2 regions of the Paenibacillus barengoltzii G22 genome follow, and region 1 is predicted to be linked to the other one. Evidence: riboswitches for the same ligand, from Rfam matches in the RefSeq annotation. Region 1 holds a riboswitch; the other holds the start of a gene.
The links. A riboswitch is a leader RNA that binds a small molecule or an ion and turns the genes downstream of it on or off. The one in region 1 is predicted to bind FMN.

Region 1 (8,703 bases):
TGTCGCTCCGAGAAAAAAGGGACGTCATCGAGTATGGCCCAACGGGAGAAACAGAAGAACGAGCCACTGGCGTTGATTCACTTGGTCCGGCTCAGTTGGGGAACGCCTGCAGCCTTGACCTTGCGGGTTGGGATCTGCGCAAGGCTCTGTCGCTGCTTGGGAAGGGTAACCCGTCTTTGTTCGAGTGGCTGTCTGCTCCTATTGTTTATACCGAAGCCTACTCCTTAAAGGAACGGTTGCAGTCGCTCGCAGAACGTGCTTTCTCTGCCAAAGCGGCGATGTACCATTACTTGCATATGGCGAAGCAAAATTGGCGCCCCCAGCACCTCGGCAAGCAAGCTGCCCCAAAGGCATACCTTTCGGTACTCCGGCCTGTGTTGGCTTGTGCTTGGATCGAGCGCTATAGCAGCCCGCCGCCAATGAGCATAGAGTTGCTGCTTGAAGCTGCATTACCGGACTTGGACGGCGGGATCCGCGAAGAGATCGACCTGCTGCTGGAATTGAAGCGAAGCGGAGCCCACCCAGAGTCCGAGTCCCGTCTTTCGCGTTTGGACGGTTATTTAACCGGTCGAATAGAAGGATACGAGCGGCTCGCATCGATCTTGGAGCCCCCGAGTCGAAATAGGGGCTCGGCTTTGTCTGAAATGCTGGATGAAATGTTCATTTCCGTTCTGCAGGAAGTGTGGAAGATGAGAATAAGGTAAGAACCACTCAAAGGACCGCTGAGGCGGTTCTTTCTTTTTTCTCTTTTATAATAAACATCAAAAATTAGTGACACAGATGCATACATGGTCTATAATCAACGGAAGAAAGCACAATGTAACAGAATAAAAAAATAAGTAATACAGTCACTGGAGTGAGAGGGGGGACGCTTATCATCACGTTGGAGCATGTCAGCAAAACGTACAGCTTGCAAAACGGGCAATTTGAAGCGTTGCGCAATGTCTCCCTGCAGATCCCGGAAGGCACCATCCACGGCATTATCGGACCTAGCGGAGCAGGGAAATCGACGTTGCTGCGAATGATGAATGCTCTGGAGCTGCCGGATCAAGGGAAAGTGACAGTTCTGGGCCAGGAGCTCACTGCGCTCCCTGAAACAGCGCGGCGTGAGGTGCGGCGCTCGATCGGCATGATTTTTCAACAGTTCCACTTGCTGAATAACCGGACGGTCAGCGGGAACGTATCGGTTCCGCTGGAGCTTGCCGGATTACCGAAGAAGGAGCGCGCCGAACGCGTGGGGGAATGTCTGCGTTTCGTTGGCCTGGAGGACAAGGCTGACCAATATCCGGCATCCCTCAGCGGGGGACAGAAGCAGCGGGTAGCCATTGCCCGGGCGTTGGCAAGTCAGCCTAGCATCCTGCTGTGCGATGAGCCGACCTCCTCGCTTGATCCGAAAACCACAGCAGAGATTCTCGAGGTGCTGCTGCATATCCATCGGACCTTAGGGGTGACGATCGTGATCGTCACGCATGAGATGGACGTGGTGCGCAGCATTTGCCAAGGGGTTTCGGTGATGGAAGAGGGGCGGATCACCGATGCGTTTACGCTTCAGCGGAATGAGGCGGAAGTTGGCACTGCTGGAAGAACCGGTTACCACGCCTCGTACCGGGAGCAGTTGCTTGGCGGGATGGAGGTGTAAAGGCGTTGGATTTTCTCATGATGATGTGGGAGGGCTTCGTTCAGTACCGCAGTCAAATTGGCGAAGCGATCGGCGAGACCTTCATGATGGTTGGGATCGCGTTGCTGGCAGCCTTACTAATTGGCTTACCGCTGGGAACAGCATTGTATCTGAACGGTAAAGGCCAGTTATATGAGCACTCCCTGAGGTACGCTCTGCTGAACGGGATCGTGAACGTCGTTCGTTCCTTTCCGTTCCTGTTGCTGGTGGTGTTTATGATTCCGCTCACCCGCCTGATCGTGGGTACGGCGATCGGAACGCTGGCTGCCTCGATTCCGCTGGCCGTTGTGGCCATTGCCATCTATGCGCGATTCGTTGAGCAATCGCTGTTGGAGGTGCCGCGCGGCGTTATTGAATCGGCCCGGTCGATGGGGGCGTCCAAGCTGCAGATCATCACGAAATTTTTGTATGTTGAAGCCCGTTCCGGCCTGGTGCTGGGATTAACCTCCTCGACGATCAGCTTCATTTCCTATTCGACGGTGATGGGTGTGGTTGGCGGCGGAGGGGTTGGCGATTTTGCCATCCGTTACGGTTATCAACGGTTCGAAACCGAGCTGATGGCTGTGGTGATTGTGCTGATGGTTATTTTGGTACAAGGAATTCAATTTATAGGAAATGCGTTGTCCCGATGGTTGGATAAACGCTGACAATGGAGGGAGAAACCATGCTAAAAACAGGAAAATGGATCATGTCGCTCGTAGTTCTGATGTTGGTGCTGAGCGCTTGCGGCAATAACAGCAATACCTCGAATAACGGAACAGGTGTGGAAGCACCGGCAGCGGCAGAGACGGAGACGACAGAGAACGGAACTACAGAAACCACACTGAAAGTAGCTTCGCTGATTCCACCGATGACGGACATTCTGGAACTGATCAAACCGCAGCTGAAGGAAGAGGGCATCAACCTGGAAGTTGTGATCTTGTCGGACAATGTGCAGCCCAATGATGCACTGGCGAACAAGGAAGTGGATGCGAACTTCTTCCAGCATGTCCCTTGGATGGAGGAGTACAATAAAAACAAAAACGCGAACCTCGTACCGGTTCAGCCGGTGTATCATGCGGTATACGGCGCTTATTCCAAACGGTATAAATCGATGGAAGAGCTCCCGGATGGAGCAACGATTGTTATCGCCAATGACGCGTCTAACGGTGGACGCTCCCTTGACATGCTGGACAAAGCCGGCGTGATTAAATTGAAGGAAGGCGTAGGGATTAACGGGACTGTTGCAGATATCGTAGAGAACAAACATAACTATAAATTCGAGGAAGTTGACCTGCTCATGTTGGCCCGGATGCTGGACGATGCCGATTTGGTGCTGATGACACCGGCTTATGCCAGCCCGCTGGGACTTACACCGAAGAAGGATGCTTTGCTGACGGAAACCATCGAATCGGCATTTGCCATCACTTTGGTGGCTCGTGAGGATAACCGCGATTCCGAGCCGATTCAGAAGCTGGCAAAGGCGATTTCTAGTCCAGAGGTCAAGCAGTTCCTCGAGGACAACTACGACGAGATTGCGCTTCCGGCGTTTTAATTTAGTGCCCTGGCACGAATCTTGGTATAGTACCTGCTGATCGGAATAGGTCAAACTTCCCTCCTCATAGGATGATGTTAGCATGATCCATATGGAGGAGGGGAGTCGATGCAGGTTCATATCGTCCAGCCGGGGCAAACGACATATCGTATCGCACAATCCTATGGCATACCTTATGAAGATATCGTTGAAGCTAATGAATTGCCGAATCCGGAGAGGCTCGTGGTTGGACAAACCTTGGTCATCCCGAACGTCGGCAACTATTATTGGGTCCGGCCTGGGGACAGCTTATGGTCGATCGCTCAACGATTTGGATTAAGTTATCATGAGTTGGCCCGCGTGAATGCCATCAGCGTAGATCAACCCCTTTCGATCGGGTTTCGGCTGTACATTCCGCCGCGGCCGCGAAGAAGAGCGGAGTTTAACGCTTATGTAGAGCCGCGCGGCGGAACGGTCTCTGCAGCGCTGGAGGAAAGTGCGCGGGAAACCGCGCGATATCTGACCTACCTGGCTCCGTTCAGCTTCCTAGCGCAACGGGACGGCTCGCTTCGAGAGCCGCCGCTCAATCAGTTTCCGGAAATTGCTCGGTCAAACCGGGTTGTCCTGATGATGGTGATCACGAATCAGGAGAACGACCAGTTTAGCGATGAGCTTGGCCGGATCTTGCTCAATGATATCCCGATTCAAGATCGGTTTCTGGACAACATCGTCACGACCGCAAACCGATACGGATTTCGGGATATTCATTTCGATTTCGAGTTTTTGCGGCCCGAAGACCGCGAGGCATACAACGCCTTCTTGCGTAAAGCCAAAGCGCGATTCGCGGAGCAGGGCTGGCTGATGTCGACTGCTTTAGCGCCAAAGACCAGTGCCGATCAGAAAGGCAAATGGTATGAAGGGCATGATTACCGGGCCCACGGTGAAATCGCCGATTTTGTTGTGATCATGACCTATGAATGGGGCTACAGCGGTGGACCGGCTCAGGCAGTGTCGCCGATTGGTCCTGTCCGCCGGGTACTTGAATATGCGCTGACGGAAATGCCGGGCTCCAAGATCATGATGGGGCAAAACCTATACGGGTATGACTGGACGTTGCCATTTGTGGAGGGAAGCTCCGCAAGGGCGATTAGTCCGCAGCAGGCGATTCAAATTGCCGCGCGGCATGGCGTCGCCATTCAATACAGCGAGCGGGATCAGGCACCTTTTTTCCAATATTGGGATGCGGAAGGTCGGGAGCATGAAGTTTGGTTTGAGGATGCTCGCTCGATTCAAGCGAAGTTTGACCTGATCAAGGAGTTAGGGCTGCGCGGAATGAGTTATTGGAAGCTGGGTTTAAGTTTTCCGCAAAATTGGCTGTTGCTTGAAGACAATTTCGAGGTGGTCAAACGGGGATAACTTTGATTGATTGGGACGCGAGTAAACTTTGTGATTTTTGTAACAGAGACACTTGACAGCCTGCGGTATGATAGAAGCAACTTAAGTAATCCAAAATTAAATGAATAGAGATCTTCGGGGTAGGGTGAAATTCCCGACCGGCGGTGAGGTTTCGTCAAGAGGAAACCGCAGCCCGCGACTCGCGGATGGCTTTCATAGCCTGAAGTGACTGACTTGGTGAGAATCCAAGGCCGACGGTATAGTCCGGATGGGAGGAGATCAATGAAGCTTAAAGTTTGAATCAGGGACCTGTCATGGTCGCCTGCCAAGCTTATTTGGTCAGCCCTCGCAAAGCCTTCAGGAAGGTCGATGCGGGGGTTTTCTACGTAGACCCTCTATTCAAGAAGGGGACAGACACCATGGAGAAAGTCAAAGTAAGCAGTGGTATGCAATTCTCAGCTGGAGTGAATGCAGGAGCGCTTGCCGGCGCATCCGGTCCGATTCAACATTCGCCGAGAACGGCTCAAGCCCGCAAATCGCGCAGCGGTTTCTGGCTTGTCGTGTTGGGGGCAGCCTTGTGGGGCGTTGACCCGTTGTTTCGGGTCATCCTGCTGAAGTCGCTCACCTCGGCGCAAATCGTACTGATTGAGCATCTGATTATTGCGCTTTTTGCCATCCCGGTCTTATGGAAAAATCGCTCTGAGCTTAAAGGGCTAGGTTGGCGTCAAGGAGGCGCGCTGCTATTCATTTCGTGGGGCGGTTCGGCGATTGCCACGATTCTGTTTACGTTAGCTTTGTCGAGCGGAGATCTGAACGCCGTCCTGTTGCTGCAAAAAATGCAGCCGCTGTTTGCCATCCTGCTGGCCGGATTGCTGCTTAAGGAGAAACTGCCGCGCTACTTTTTCGGATATTTGCTTATTGCGTTGCTGGGCACGTATCTGCTGACCTTCGGTTTTACGATGCCGATTGGGCATTGGAGCGATTTCGTGCAGCTCGGCAGCCTGCTCTCGTTAGGGGCAGCCGCCTTGTGGGGCGGATCCACAGTGATGGGGCGGTTGATGGTAGGAACGATGAAATATGAGACAGTGACATCGTTGCGGTTTATTTTGGCGTTGCCGCTGTTGCTGGCGATCACTTGGAATGAAGGGGCTGCATGGAGCCTGCCGACCGGCACCTCGCAAATTGCTGCATTTTCCCTCAATATGCTTGGACAAGCGTTGTTGCCAGGCCTGCTAAGCTTGCTCGTCTATTACAAGGGGCTGACCACAACCAAAGCGTCGGTCGCTACTCTGGCGGAGCTGAGCTTCCCAATGGTTGGCGTTCTGATTAATTGGATTGCGTTCCAGCAATTGATTACAGTCGCCCAAGCCTGTGGGTTCGTGCTGATATGGGGCACGTTATTCCTGATCTCCCGTCAGGGAGATACTAACCAATAATTTTAATAATCGATGAAATAGCGGGGATCTCCTCCTGTCTGACAGGAAGGAAATCCTCGTTTTTTTTTCATTCTCTGCATCCTCTTTGGCGAAATTTGTTATATGATAAGAAAAAGTATCAAATAAGGATGAAGATTATTTCGTGGGATGGAGACGGTGGAAAGCTTCATGTTGGATCTAAAATTAGATATGGGAACGGAATTCGTATTGCTCGTATTGGGCCATCTTCTGACCATCATTCTCTTTAGTGCATACAAGTTCCGTAATTCCAAACAGTCAGTGATGGACGTGTTTTATGCCGCCAAATGGCTGCAGGCTGTAACCTGGGGTTTGTTTATATTATCGGAAAATACATCGGGCATAGCCGTGCTCACAGCGGCGAATTTGTTTTTACTGCTGGGGGCTGCCTTTGAAATGGTTGCATTGCTGCAAGTGACTGACGGATTTAGCACCAAAGCGAGGAGGTTCTACGTATATTGGACCGCAGCGGGTATGACAGCCTACCTGCTGGTTGTTCTCCTGCATAATACCGCTTCACTTCGCATTGCTGTCGTCTCCCTCTCTATCGCGGTGATGCTGGCGATTCCTGCCGTTCGGTTAGTGACATCGTCATTGAATTCCTCATTGTCCCAGCTGATAGGTTACATGTACCTCACAATCGCGATTGTCTTGACCGCTCGCACCCCGCTGGCTTTCTTCAGTCTCGGATTGGTGGACATGATGAACCCCGGCGTCTATCAAACGTTAACCTTCCTGGCTTTGTATGCGCTTTTAATGCTGGGGAACATGGGCTTCTTCCTTCTCTCCAAGGAGCGGACGGACCGGGAGTTGATGAGATTGGCCAGCTATGACGATCTGACTGGTGCGTTGAACCGGCGGGCCTTTATGCACCATACCCAGCAGACCTTGCGGCAATGCCGGAGGGTGGGGATCCCGGCCTCGTTTATTCTGATCGATGTGGACCATTTTAAGACGATTAATGACTCCTTTGGTCATCATATCGGAGACGAGCTGCTGCAGGAATTCGCCGGGAAGGTCCATCCCTGGCTGCGGGAGGGGGATTTGTTTGGTCGGTATGGCGGAGACGAATTCGCTATCTTCCTTCCGGGAGCGGACGAGCAGGCCTCGGATGAGTTCGCTGAAAATCTGCGTGCCGCCGTGCTGGAGAGTCAGAGAAATCACGGACGCCTGGACACTAGACCCGAGTATACCATCAGCATTGGTGTGGTCACTGTTCCCGCAGGCTCGGATGTGCCGTTGCAGGAGTTGTTTAAATCCAGCGATGAAGCCTTGTATCAAGCCAAGCATGCTGGCCGTAACCAGGCCGCACGCAGCGGAGCGTAACAGCGAAAGGCCGGGCCCATAAGGGACCGGCCTTTTTTTGGTTGTGTGCAAGCGGGATCAGTTCTCGTCCAGCCACAAAATTGCTGTAACCCCGCGCGGATAATACCGACTTCCGCAGATGACACCGGCCATCATCTGGTCGCTCCAGCTCCAGTAGGCATTCTTCTCGGAAGTCAGCCAGCCCACATGTGCTGCATCGGCAGCTTGACCTCGTTCGTCCCACGGAAGACCCAAGATCCGGCGGGCGATGAACTGGCAGAGATAAATTTTACTTAGCCAGGAGTTGTTGCTCGTTGAGGACAACTTCCAACCGCCGTCCTCGAACAGGCAGATGCCCGGCTGCAGCACTGTGTTCAGGTGCGTGGACAGCGCTGCGATATATGCGCCGAATCGACCGTTTGGATCCAGCGCTTCTTCGCAGCCGGTGTAGAGCGGGTAGATAAGACCCTCGATCGCAGGGATGATCTTCGAGTCATTGTTCTCTTGAATGACCGCTGGAATGTAACCGCCCGGCAGCATATGAGAAGTAATCGTGGCGGCGCACAAATCGGCTTGGCGTCCTGCCAGCGCAGCCGCCGTTTCGCGGCCATTGTCGCGAAGCAGCTTCTCTAAGGCAACGTACGCTGCCCAGCTCTTGCCGGCCAAATAAATGTTATTCCGCGCTTGCCCCAGCGAGACGTCCAGACTGTCATAGGTGGTGATTTCCGCTCCGCCCATTGTACGGGAGCTGTCGAGGCCCATAATGCCGGTACGCTGCGACGGATCAGGATGGTCGCGGTTTACCATGCTTTCCAGGCATTGCTCCAGAATCGGCAGGTTCTGCTTCAACCATTCGCGATCGTTCGTTTGATGGACGTAAACGGTGGCGCTTAACACCCAGTTGACGAGTTGCTCCTGCGTCATGTGAGAGAAGCAGTCGTCGAGCGCATGCAGCTCATAAGACGAATAGCCAGGAAGGGTAAACGAGTTCTTTACGCCCATGTCATGCGTGAAGCTGATGCCGCCAGGATATTCGGTTGAATCTCCCGGAAACCGCACCGTATCCCGGTAGCTGTAGCGGCTGGTGTAGAAATCGAGTTCGTTTTTAACCGTCCATGGATTCATTTTGATCTCGTAAAACAACTGGTCAACCAGCAAATCAAACGTATTCATCATCCGGTATTCGCCTTCATTGACGATCCAGAGCGGCTTGCCCTCATGCTCTAGCAGCTCCGTGGAACCGTAATAGCTGCGGATGGCATGTGCAAGCATAAACTTCTGATCCTCGCTTAGCTTAGCGTCGTTCACTAGCGCGTCGCCTTGGCGGGCAACCTCCAGCTTACGGTCAAATTGTGCTA
Region 2 (8,703 bases), on a different contig from region 1:
GTCCACACGCCAACGCCGCTGGCCTCCGCGATGGGCTTGATCGCTGCGATCTTGATAGGCGATATCGCCGTACAGACGGGGTTGTTCGTCAACGAGGTTGTTCTTTACATGGCAGTAGCGGCTATCGGGATGTTTGCAACGCCAAGCTATGAGCTGGGGCTAGCCAATCGGATCGTGCGGCTCGCATTGCTTGTGGCCGTGGCGATATTCGGCGCACCTGGATTTGTGGTAGGGGTTACGGCGTTTATCGTATGGCTGACCCTGCGCCGCTCGAATAATTCGTCCTACTTGTGGCCGTTTATACCTTTTAATGCAAAGGCGATGGCCGGGGTAATATTCCGCGTTCCAGTCTTGACCTCCAAGCAAAGACCGTCCTCCAACAAACCGCGGGACAACACGCGAATGCCGGGCAAAAAGTAGGCCTAGGCTTGTTTAACAAATAACACAAATGATAATCCGAAAAATCCATTTTTCAGTTTCCCGGTTGTTTGCTATACTGGTGTAAAATTGTGAAAGTGGAGGACTGCATAGATGTATTTACACGGTACCAGCAAAATTAATGCAAAAGGCCATCTCGAAATCGGCGGCTGCGATACGGTCGAGTTGAAGCAAACCTATGGAACGCCGCTGTATGTCGTAGATGAAGCCCTTGTGCGGCAAAGATGCCGTGAATATATGGATGCTTTCCGTGCATCGGGCCTGTCTTTCCAGGTCGCTTATGCCAGCAAAGCATTCTGCGTCATGGCGATGTGCCGGCTGGCCGAGGAGGAGGGCTTGTCCCTGGATGTTGTCTCCGAGGGTGAATTGTATACGGCCCTTCAAGCGGGATTTCCTGCGCAGCGAATCCATTTTCATGGCAACAACAAGACGCCAGATGAATTGGAGATGGCAATTTCCGCCGGGATTGGCTGTTTCGTAGCAGACAATTTTACGGAGTTGCATATGCTGCAGGCGCTTGCCGCTGAGAAAGGTGTTACGGTGAATGTCCTGCTTCGCGTAACACCAGGGGTGGAAGCCCATACGCATGAATATATTTCAACAGGTCAGACGGACTCGAAATTCGGGTTTGATATCGGCAACGGTTCGGCGTTGGAAGCCGTTGATTTGGCGAACCGCAGCTTGAATCTGCATTTGCTTGGCGTGCATTCGCATATCGGCTCGCAAATTTTTGAAGTGGAAGGGTTCCAGTTGGCCGTTGAGCGTGTTGCGGCTTTTGCGATGCAGGTGAAGGATCAGCTTGGTGTGACCTTCAAGGTGGTTAACCTGGGCGGCGGCTTTGGTATTCGTTATACGGAAGGCGACACGCCGCTGAAGGTGTCTGATTACGTAGGAGCGATTACGGATGCAGTGAAACGGGAGTTCGCGAATTATCCGCAGCTTCCGGAAATTTGGGTTGAACCGGGGCGGAGCATCGTTGGTGATGCCGGCACGACGCTGTATACGGTAGGTACGAGCAAGGATATCCCTGGCGTGCGTAAATATGTGGCCGTTGATGGTGGGATGACGGACAACCCACGTCCGGCGCTATACGGCTCGAAATATGAGGCGATGTTAGCCAACCGCGCCAACGATGCCAATGAGGAGACCGTGTCGATCGCCGGTAAATGCTGTGAAAGCGGCGATATGCTGATCTGGGACGTAGAGCTGCCGAAGGTGAACAGCGGCGATCTGCTCGCCGTATCTTGCACCGGTGCGTACAACTACGCGATGGCCAGCAACTACAACCGGATTCGTCGTCCGGCCGTCGTATTCGTGCAAGACGGACGCAGCGATCTCGTCGTGAAGCGCGAGTCGTTGCAGGATCTGATCGCTTGTGACGTGATTCCAGAACGGATTGCAAAGCAGCCATCGCTGAAATAAGCAGGAACTTATGAAACAGCAAGGCCTGAGAGGGAGCGAATTGTCGTTTCCTATCAGGCCTTGCTTTGCTTGTATGCGGATTTTCTAGTAAACTGTAAGAGGTTTGTCCTAGACGTTTATGAAGAAGGGTGTGTATACGATATGAAAAAAGGTAAAATCGTTTTGGAAAAAGGCGGAGAAGTCGAAATTCAGTTCCTGCCTGAAGAAGCTCCTGGAACGGTCGCAAACTTTGAGAAGCTGGCCAACTCCGGATTTTATAACGGACTTACGTTCCATCGCGTGATCCCAGGGTTTGTTGCACAAGGCGGCTGCCCGATCGGCAACGGCACAGGCGGCCCAGGGTATACGATCAAATGCGAAACGGATACCAATGTGACGAAGCATGAGCGCGGAGTATTGTCGATGGCACATGCCGGCAAAGATACCGGCGGCAGCCAGTTCTTTATCGTCTATGAACCGCAGCCGCATTTGGACGGCGTGCATACCGTTTTTGGTAAGGTGACATCGGGGATGGAGTACGTGGATCAAATTCGTCCCGGGGATAAAATGAAAGAAGTTACTGTGTGGGACGAAGCTTAATTTAATTCGCAAACTTAAAAGGGACCTCGCTATGCCAAGCTGGCTTGAGCGGGGCCCCTTTTTCATTGGATTAGGAATTTCTTTGGTGGGCGGCTTCGTCTTTCACTTCTTCACGGAAGCCTTCGATGGCACGCAGACGTTTCTCGTTCTTCTCCTCGATTTGCTGCTTCTCCTGAGGGGAGATTTCATCAGCATGCTCGCTGAGATAATCTTGTCCTTCACGGAAGTTCTTAATGGTGTTTTGGATGTTGCGTTGAATCTTTTCCACATTGTCGGAGCGATTATCCGGTTTTGCCACGTTCATTCCTCCTGAGAAATAGAATTGGTATCGATATCGTTCTTAAGGTTGGCTCTTTGGGCCGGTTTTTATGCATGCTGCAAGAACCTGTGAGGTAAAGGGGGATTGGCGGTGTGACGGGTGTGCTTGATTTTTTACAAAATTAGTGCTAACATTCGTTTTGCAGTCATGCAAAATCTAATAATTAGCAATCCTTCGGGGCAGGGTGAAATTCCCTACCGACGGTGATGGCTCATTGGACGTCTGTTCGATGAAGCACAAGTCCGTGACCCGCAGTGCTTACGTAAGCATGCGGCTGACCCGGTGAGATTCCGGGACCGACAGTATAGTCTGGATGGGAGAAGGAAACGCGAGAGCACGTACGTTATTTTATTTGCGAAGGTGTTCGTACCTAAAGAGCTTCAAACGATCAAGTTATATTTTTCACATGCCTTGGGTGGTGAAGAGTCTTGACGTTGCCAAGCTTTCGTTTTGGTCTATTTGTCGTCTTTGTACGATTTTAGGGTCGTGTCTTGGCGACAGTGGGTAGACGAAAGTGCTCTTTTTGATAGGCGTAAAACTACTCTCATGTTCAGCCCTGCCGGATTGCGGCAGGGTTGTTTTTGTATTCTTCGCTTCACGGATTGGCGTAAGGAGGACCGCGGATGAAGGTGATTGACGACGAATATTACATGGCGCTGGCGTTAGATATGGCGGAGCGCACACAAGGACAAACCGGGACCAATCCAGTCGTTGGTGCCGTTGTCGTGAAGGATGGGGCCTTGATTGGGCTGGGCACGCACTTGAAGCGGGGGACTCCGCATGCCGAGGTACATGCCTTGAATATGGCCGGTTCCCAAGCAGGAGGGAGCACCGTATATGTCACCTTAGAGCCTTGCAGCCATCACGGACTAACCCCGCCTTGTGCCGAGCGATTGATTCACGAGAAGGTGCGGCGCGTCGTAGTTGCTTGTGAAGATCCGAATCCGCTGGTCGCCGGCAAAGGCATTGAAATGCTGCGTGCTGCCGGAATTGAAGTTGAAGTGGGTGTGTTGCGTGAACGAGCTTTGAAGCTGAATCGCCGCTTTATTAAGTTCATCACGACAGGCATGCCTTATGTGACGATTAAATCCGCCAGCACGCTGGATGGGAAGCTGGCAAGCCGGACAGGGGATAGTAAGTGGATTTCCAATGAGAAAGCGAGAGAAATCGTCCACTCGATGCGCCATCAACACCAAGCTATAATGGTGGGCGTTTCGACGATCCTGGCGGATGATCCGCAGTTGACTACCCGATTATCCGTTCCGGGTCTGTCACCCATTCGTATCATTGCTGATTCAACGCTCCGTATTCCAGAGACGGCCCAAGTCCTGCGGGACGGGCAAGCCCCCACTTGGATTGTGACGACGGAACAGGCCGATCCGGACAAGGTTGAACGCCTCACTCGCCTTGGGGCGGAAGTTCTCCGCTGTGGCAGCGGCCCGCAGGTTGATCTGCGGAATGCGCTTGTTCAAATCGGTCAACGCGGGATATCTTCTATCCTCGTTGAAGGAGGCGGACGACTTAACGGTTCGCTGCTGGAACAACAGCTGGTGGATGAGATCGTACTTTTCCTAGCCCCTAAGCTGATTGGAGGCGTGGATGCCCCCGCAAGTTTTAACTTCGCCGGATATGATCTCATGCGGGATGCGGTGACCTTGCGCGACATGGAAGTCGAACAAATCGGGGATAATGTGTGCATCAGAGGAGTACCGGTCTGGGCGCAGGTGAAGGAGGGAGATCACTAATGTTTACAGGACTTGTGGAAGAAATCGGCACGATGAAATCGATTAGCCGCAAAGGAGAAGCGATGATTCTGAACATTGCGGCAAAGATAGTTACCGAAGGCATCAAGCTGGGTGACAGCATCTCAGTGAACGGCGTCTGCTTGACCGCCACCTCGTTTGATGCCTCCTCCTTCTCGGTTGACGTGATGCCGCAAACGTTCCGCAACACCAATCTGAAGGACTTGAAACCCGGCAGCCGTGTGAATTTGGAGCGTGCCATGGCGGCGAATGGACGCTTCGGCGGACATATCGTACAGGGTCATGTCGACGGCGTCGGCACGATTGTTGGTACGAGTCAGGATCAGAATGCGGTTGTGTTTGAAATTCGACCAAGTAAGCCTTCCTTATTCAAATACATTATTCCTAAAGGCTCCATCGCCGTGGATGGCATCAGCTTAACAGTGGTCGAAGCGGAAGGCGGGACGTTCACGGTATCTATCATCCCGCATACGTTAGCCGAGACAGTGCTCGCCTTTAAGCGGGCGGGAGACACAGTGAATCTCGAATGCGATGTGCTGGGAAAATACGTGGATCATCTCCTCAAGTACGGCAGAGGCGGCCAGGATACGGATGAAGCGAGCGGCGGCGAGTTGGGAATTAATCTCCCGTTTCTGGCTGCGAACGGGTTCGTGTGAACATACGAAATAACGTCTCTAAGTTCCGTTACATCGGACGATCAACATTTATTTTAAGGAGGGGAATGTGATGAGTGACATTGTATTAGACCGGGTCGAGGAAGCGATTTACGAACTAATGCGCGGGAAGGTCATTATTGTCGTCGACGACGAAGACCGGGAGAATGAAGGAGATTTCGTGGCACTTGCGGAAAAGGCGACGCCCGAAGTGATCAACTTCATGATCACCCAAGGCCGCGGACTGGTCTGCCTGCCGATTACGGCGGAACGGGCAGAGGAGTTGGATTTGCAGCCGATGGTGGCGCAAAACACAGATAATCATGGGACGGCCTTTACCGTCTCGATTGACCATAAAGATACGACAACGGGCATCTCGGCATATGAGCGGTCGTTAACGGTAAAGGCGATCATGGATCCCAATGCCAAGCCGTCGGACTTCCGCCGTCCAGGCCATATGTTCCCGTTAATTGCAAAGAAAGGCGGCGTGCTGCGCCGCGCTGGACACACGGAAGCCGCGGTTGACCTGGCCCGGATGTGCGGTGCCTATCCAGCCGGCGTCATCTGCGAGGTCATCAAGGAAGACGGGACGATGGCCCGGCTGCCGGATTTGGTGGAGATCGCCAAAACTTATGATCTCAAGCTGATCAGCGTTAAAGACCTGATCCATTACCGCAATGAGAAAGAGAAGCTGGTTAATCGCGAAGTGGAAGTGCGCATGCCAACGGATTACGGCGAGTTCCGTGCTGTCGCTTATACGAATGACGTGGATAATAAAGAACACGTTGCGCTTGTCAAAGGTGAAATCAACGGCGATGAGCCGGTGCTGGTTCGGGTGCACTCCGAGTGCTTGACCGGGGACGTGTTCCATTCTCACCGCTGCGATTGCGGACCGCAGTTTGAGGCCGCTCTGCGCCAGATTGAGGAAGCGGGCAGAGGCGTGCTGCTGTATATGCGACAAGAGGGCCGCGGCATCGGCTTGATTAACAAGTTGAAGGCCTACAAGCTGCAGGAACAAGGCTTTGATACGGTGGACGCCAACCTGAAGCTTGGATTTCCGGCAGACCTGCGCGATTACGGAATTGGAGCGCAGATTCTCAAGGATCTGGGTGTCCGCAAAATTCGCTTGATGACCAACAATCCACGTAAAATCAAAGGCTTGGAAGGCTATGGCCTGGAGGTTGTCGAACGGGTACCCATTCAAATGAAAGAGAACGAGGATAACACCAAGTACTTGCATACCAAACAAGCGAAATTAGGGCATTTGCTCAAATTTGACGATGTGGAGCAGGATGAGTCTTCCACTCGCGTTTAATGGCGAAGCGAATTCCCTTAGCAATGATCTAACTCTACTAATAGAAAGGTTTGATGAATCATGGCAAACGTATTTGAAGGGCATTTAGTATCGGACGGGTTAAAATATGCGATCGTAGTCAGCCGCTTTAATGAATTTATTACAAGCAAGCTGCTTTCCGGCGCCTTGGATGCATTGAAACGGCATGGAGCCAAAGAGGAAGAAATTTACGTTGCCTGGGTACCGGGGGCGTTCGAAATCCCGTTTGCGGCACAGAAGCTGGCGGAGAGCGGCAAATACGATGCAGTCATTACGCTGGGTACGGTCATCCGCGGCTCCACCACTCATTATGATTATGTCTGCAACGAGGTTTCCAAAGGCGTTGCCGCCGTTGGCCTTAAAACCGGCGTGCCTACGATCTTTGGCGTCGTAACGACCGAAAATATCGAGCAGGCGATCGAACGTGCCGGTACGAAAGCCGGAAATAAAGGCTGGGATGCCGCATTGGCAGCCATCGAAATGGCGAACTTGACGAAACAGCTGCAATAATGCTTATCTTAATGTAGTACCCCTGAGCCGAAGGGGTACTACATTTTTCTTTTGCAACAACCGATTTTTAAGGTAAACTTATGTACATACATGTTTGCTTACGGGTGGAGGATGTTCATTGACGACAGTAACGTATAAGCTGGAAACCTTCGAGGGGCCGCTTGATTTGCTATTGCACCTGATCGATAAAGCCGAGATTGATATCCATCAAATCTCCATCAGTGAGATTACCGATCAGTACCTCGAATATTTGCAAGACATGCAGGAGCTTGAGCTGGAGGTCACCAGCGAGTTTCTGGTCATGGCTGCGACGCTGCTGTCGATCAAGAGTAAGCAGCTGCTGCCGAAACCACCCGTCATCGAAATGGACGATGATTTCGATTACTTGTTTGAGGAGGAAGAAGATCCTCGGGACGAGCTTATCCGCAAGCTGATCGAATACCGTAAATATAAAGGGATCGCTGCGCATTTGCATGAACGCGAGTGGGAGCGCAGCTTGATTTTCTCGAAAGAACCGGAGGATCTGACGCCGTTTATGCCGGAGGTGCAGGAGAACCCCGTGAAAGGGCTGCATGCTGCTGATTTGATTGCCGTCTTCCAGAAGGCGATGCGTCGGGCAGCCAAGCGCAACACGGTAGCGCGGATTCACCGCGACGAAATTTCCGTTAAGGATCGGCTGAAGGAAGTCGTGTCTGCGTTCGAGCATGTGGGGAAAGGCGGCAGGTTGCTCTTTTCCAAGCTGCTGCATACGGAGATGAGTCGGCACGAAATCGTCGTCACGTTTTTGGCCGTGTTGGAACTGATGAAGATGAAGCAAATCGTCTGCTATCAGAACCGGCTTTTCGACGATATTGTTATGGAGTGGAGAGGGGAAGGAAGTATCGATGAATTTTCAGGAATTGAAATCGATTATTGAGGGGTTGCTCTTCTTGGCAGGTGAGGAAGGCTTAAGCCTCAAACAGCTGGCTGAAGTGACGGAACAGCGGCAAGAGGTGGTGTCCGATGCCCTGCTGGATATGAAATCGTCCTTCGAGCGAGCCGGCAGAGGACTGCAAATCGTGCAAATCGCCGGCAACTACCAGCTGGCGACGCTTCCGGAGCATGCCCCTTATTTCGAACGGCTGGCTTATTCGCCTTCGCGTTCGACCTTATCCCAGGCTGCGCTTGAAACGTTATCGATTATCGCTTATCGTCAACCGATTACTCGGGTGGAAATTGAGGAAATCCGGGGGGTGAAATCCGAGCGGGCGATTCATTCTCTGGTCAACAAGGATTTGATTGAGGAAGTGGGCCGCGCTGAAGCGATCGGCCGTCCGATTTTGTATGGGACCACGAAGGCGTTTCTGGACTATTTTGGACTGGCCAGCTTAAAGGATTTGCCGGACTTGGCCGATTTCGAAAGTGCCGAGGAGCTGGAGGAGGAGACGCAGCTCCTGTTCCAGCGCTTAGAGGAACAACAGCTGACGTTTGATGATGTAAATCAGGATTTTGTGGCGAAGGAGGAGTCACCGGGGGAAAATCCCGATGATATGGAACCAGGGAATTTATGAGGACATTTCCCGGTAGGCGGTTGAGCGAGGCGCCAGCCTCGCCTGACTTCGCGATGCTAATCACCAGTGTTGCAGTGTCCGCCCATTTTCCAAACCATATCGCAATCCACGACCCCACCTGCTCATCACCAATCTC

Region 2: another riboswitch for FMN. It lies ahead of ribD (bifunctional diaminohydroxyphosphoribosylaminopyrimidine deaminase/5-amino-6-(5-phosphoribosylamino)uracil reductase RibD); the one in region 1 lies ahead of C812_RS13690 (DMT family transporter).

What each region holds. Positions count from the first base shown of each region.
Region 1 covers NZ_KE159653.1:1,174,177-1,182,879, reverse strand. The annotation lists gene C812_RS13715 (nucleotidyltransferase domain-containing protein) at 1-704, shown strand, start outside; gene C812_RS13710 (methionine ABC transporter ATP-binding protein) at 875-1,639, shown strand; gene C812_RS13705 (methionine ABC transporter permease) at 1,657-2,325, shown strand; gene C812_RS13700 (MetQ/NlpA family ABC transporter substrate-binding protein) at 2,343-3,212, shown strand; gene C812_RS13695 (glycoside hydrolase family 18 protein) at 3,321-4,607, shown strand; FMN riboswitch at 4,714-4,870, shown strand; gene C812_RS13690 (DMT family transporter) at 5,006-6,022, shown strand; gene C812_RS13685 (GGDEF domain-containing protein) at 6,191-7,366, shown strand; gene C812_RS13680 (glycoside hydrolase family 52 protein) at 7,424-8,703, opposite strand, start outside.
Region 2 covers NZ_KE159652.1:1,256,715-1,265,417, forward strand. The annotation lists gene C812_RS05870 (spore germination protein) at 1-420, shown strand, start outside; gene lysA (diaminopimelate decarboxylase) at 532-1,860, shown strand; gene C812_RS05880 (peptidylprolyl isomerase) at 2,002-2,439, shown strand; gene tlp (small acid-soluble spore protein Tlp) at 2,510-2,737, opposite strand; FMN riboswitch at 2,925-3,087, shown strand; gene ribD (bifunctional diaminohydroxyphosphoribosylaminopyrimidine deaminase/5-amino-6-(5-phosphoribosylamino)uracil reductase RibD) at 3,382-4,503, shown strand; gene ribE (riboflavin synthase) at 4,503-5,177, shown strand; gene C812_RS05900 (bifunctional 3,4-dihydroxy-2-butanone-4-phosphate synthase/GTP cyclohydrolase II) at 5,248-6,489, shown strand; gene ribH (6,7-dimethyl-8-ribityllumazine synthase) at 6,550-7,017, shown strand; gene C812_RS05910 (segregation and condensation protein A) at 7,136-7,933, shown strand; gene scpB (SMC-Scp complex subunit ScpB) at 7,902-8,567, shown strand.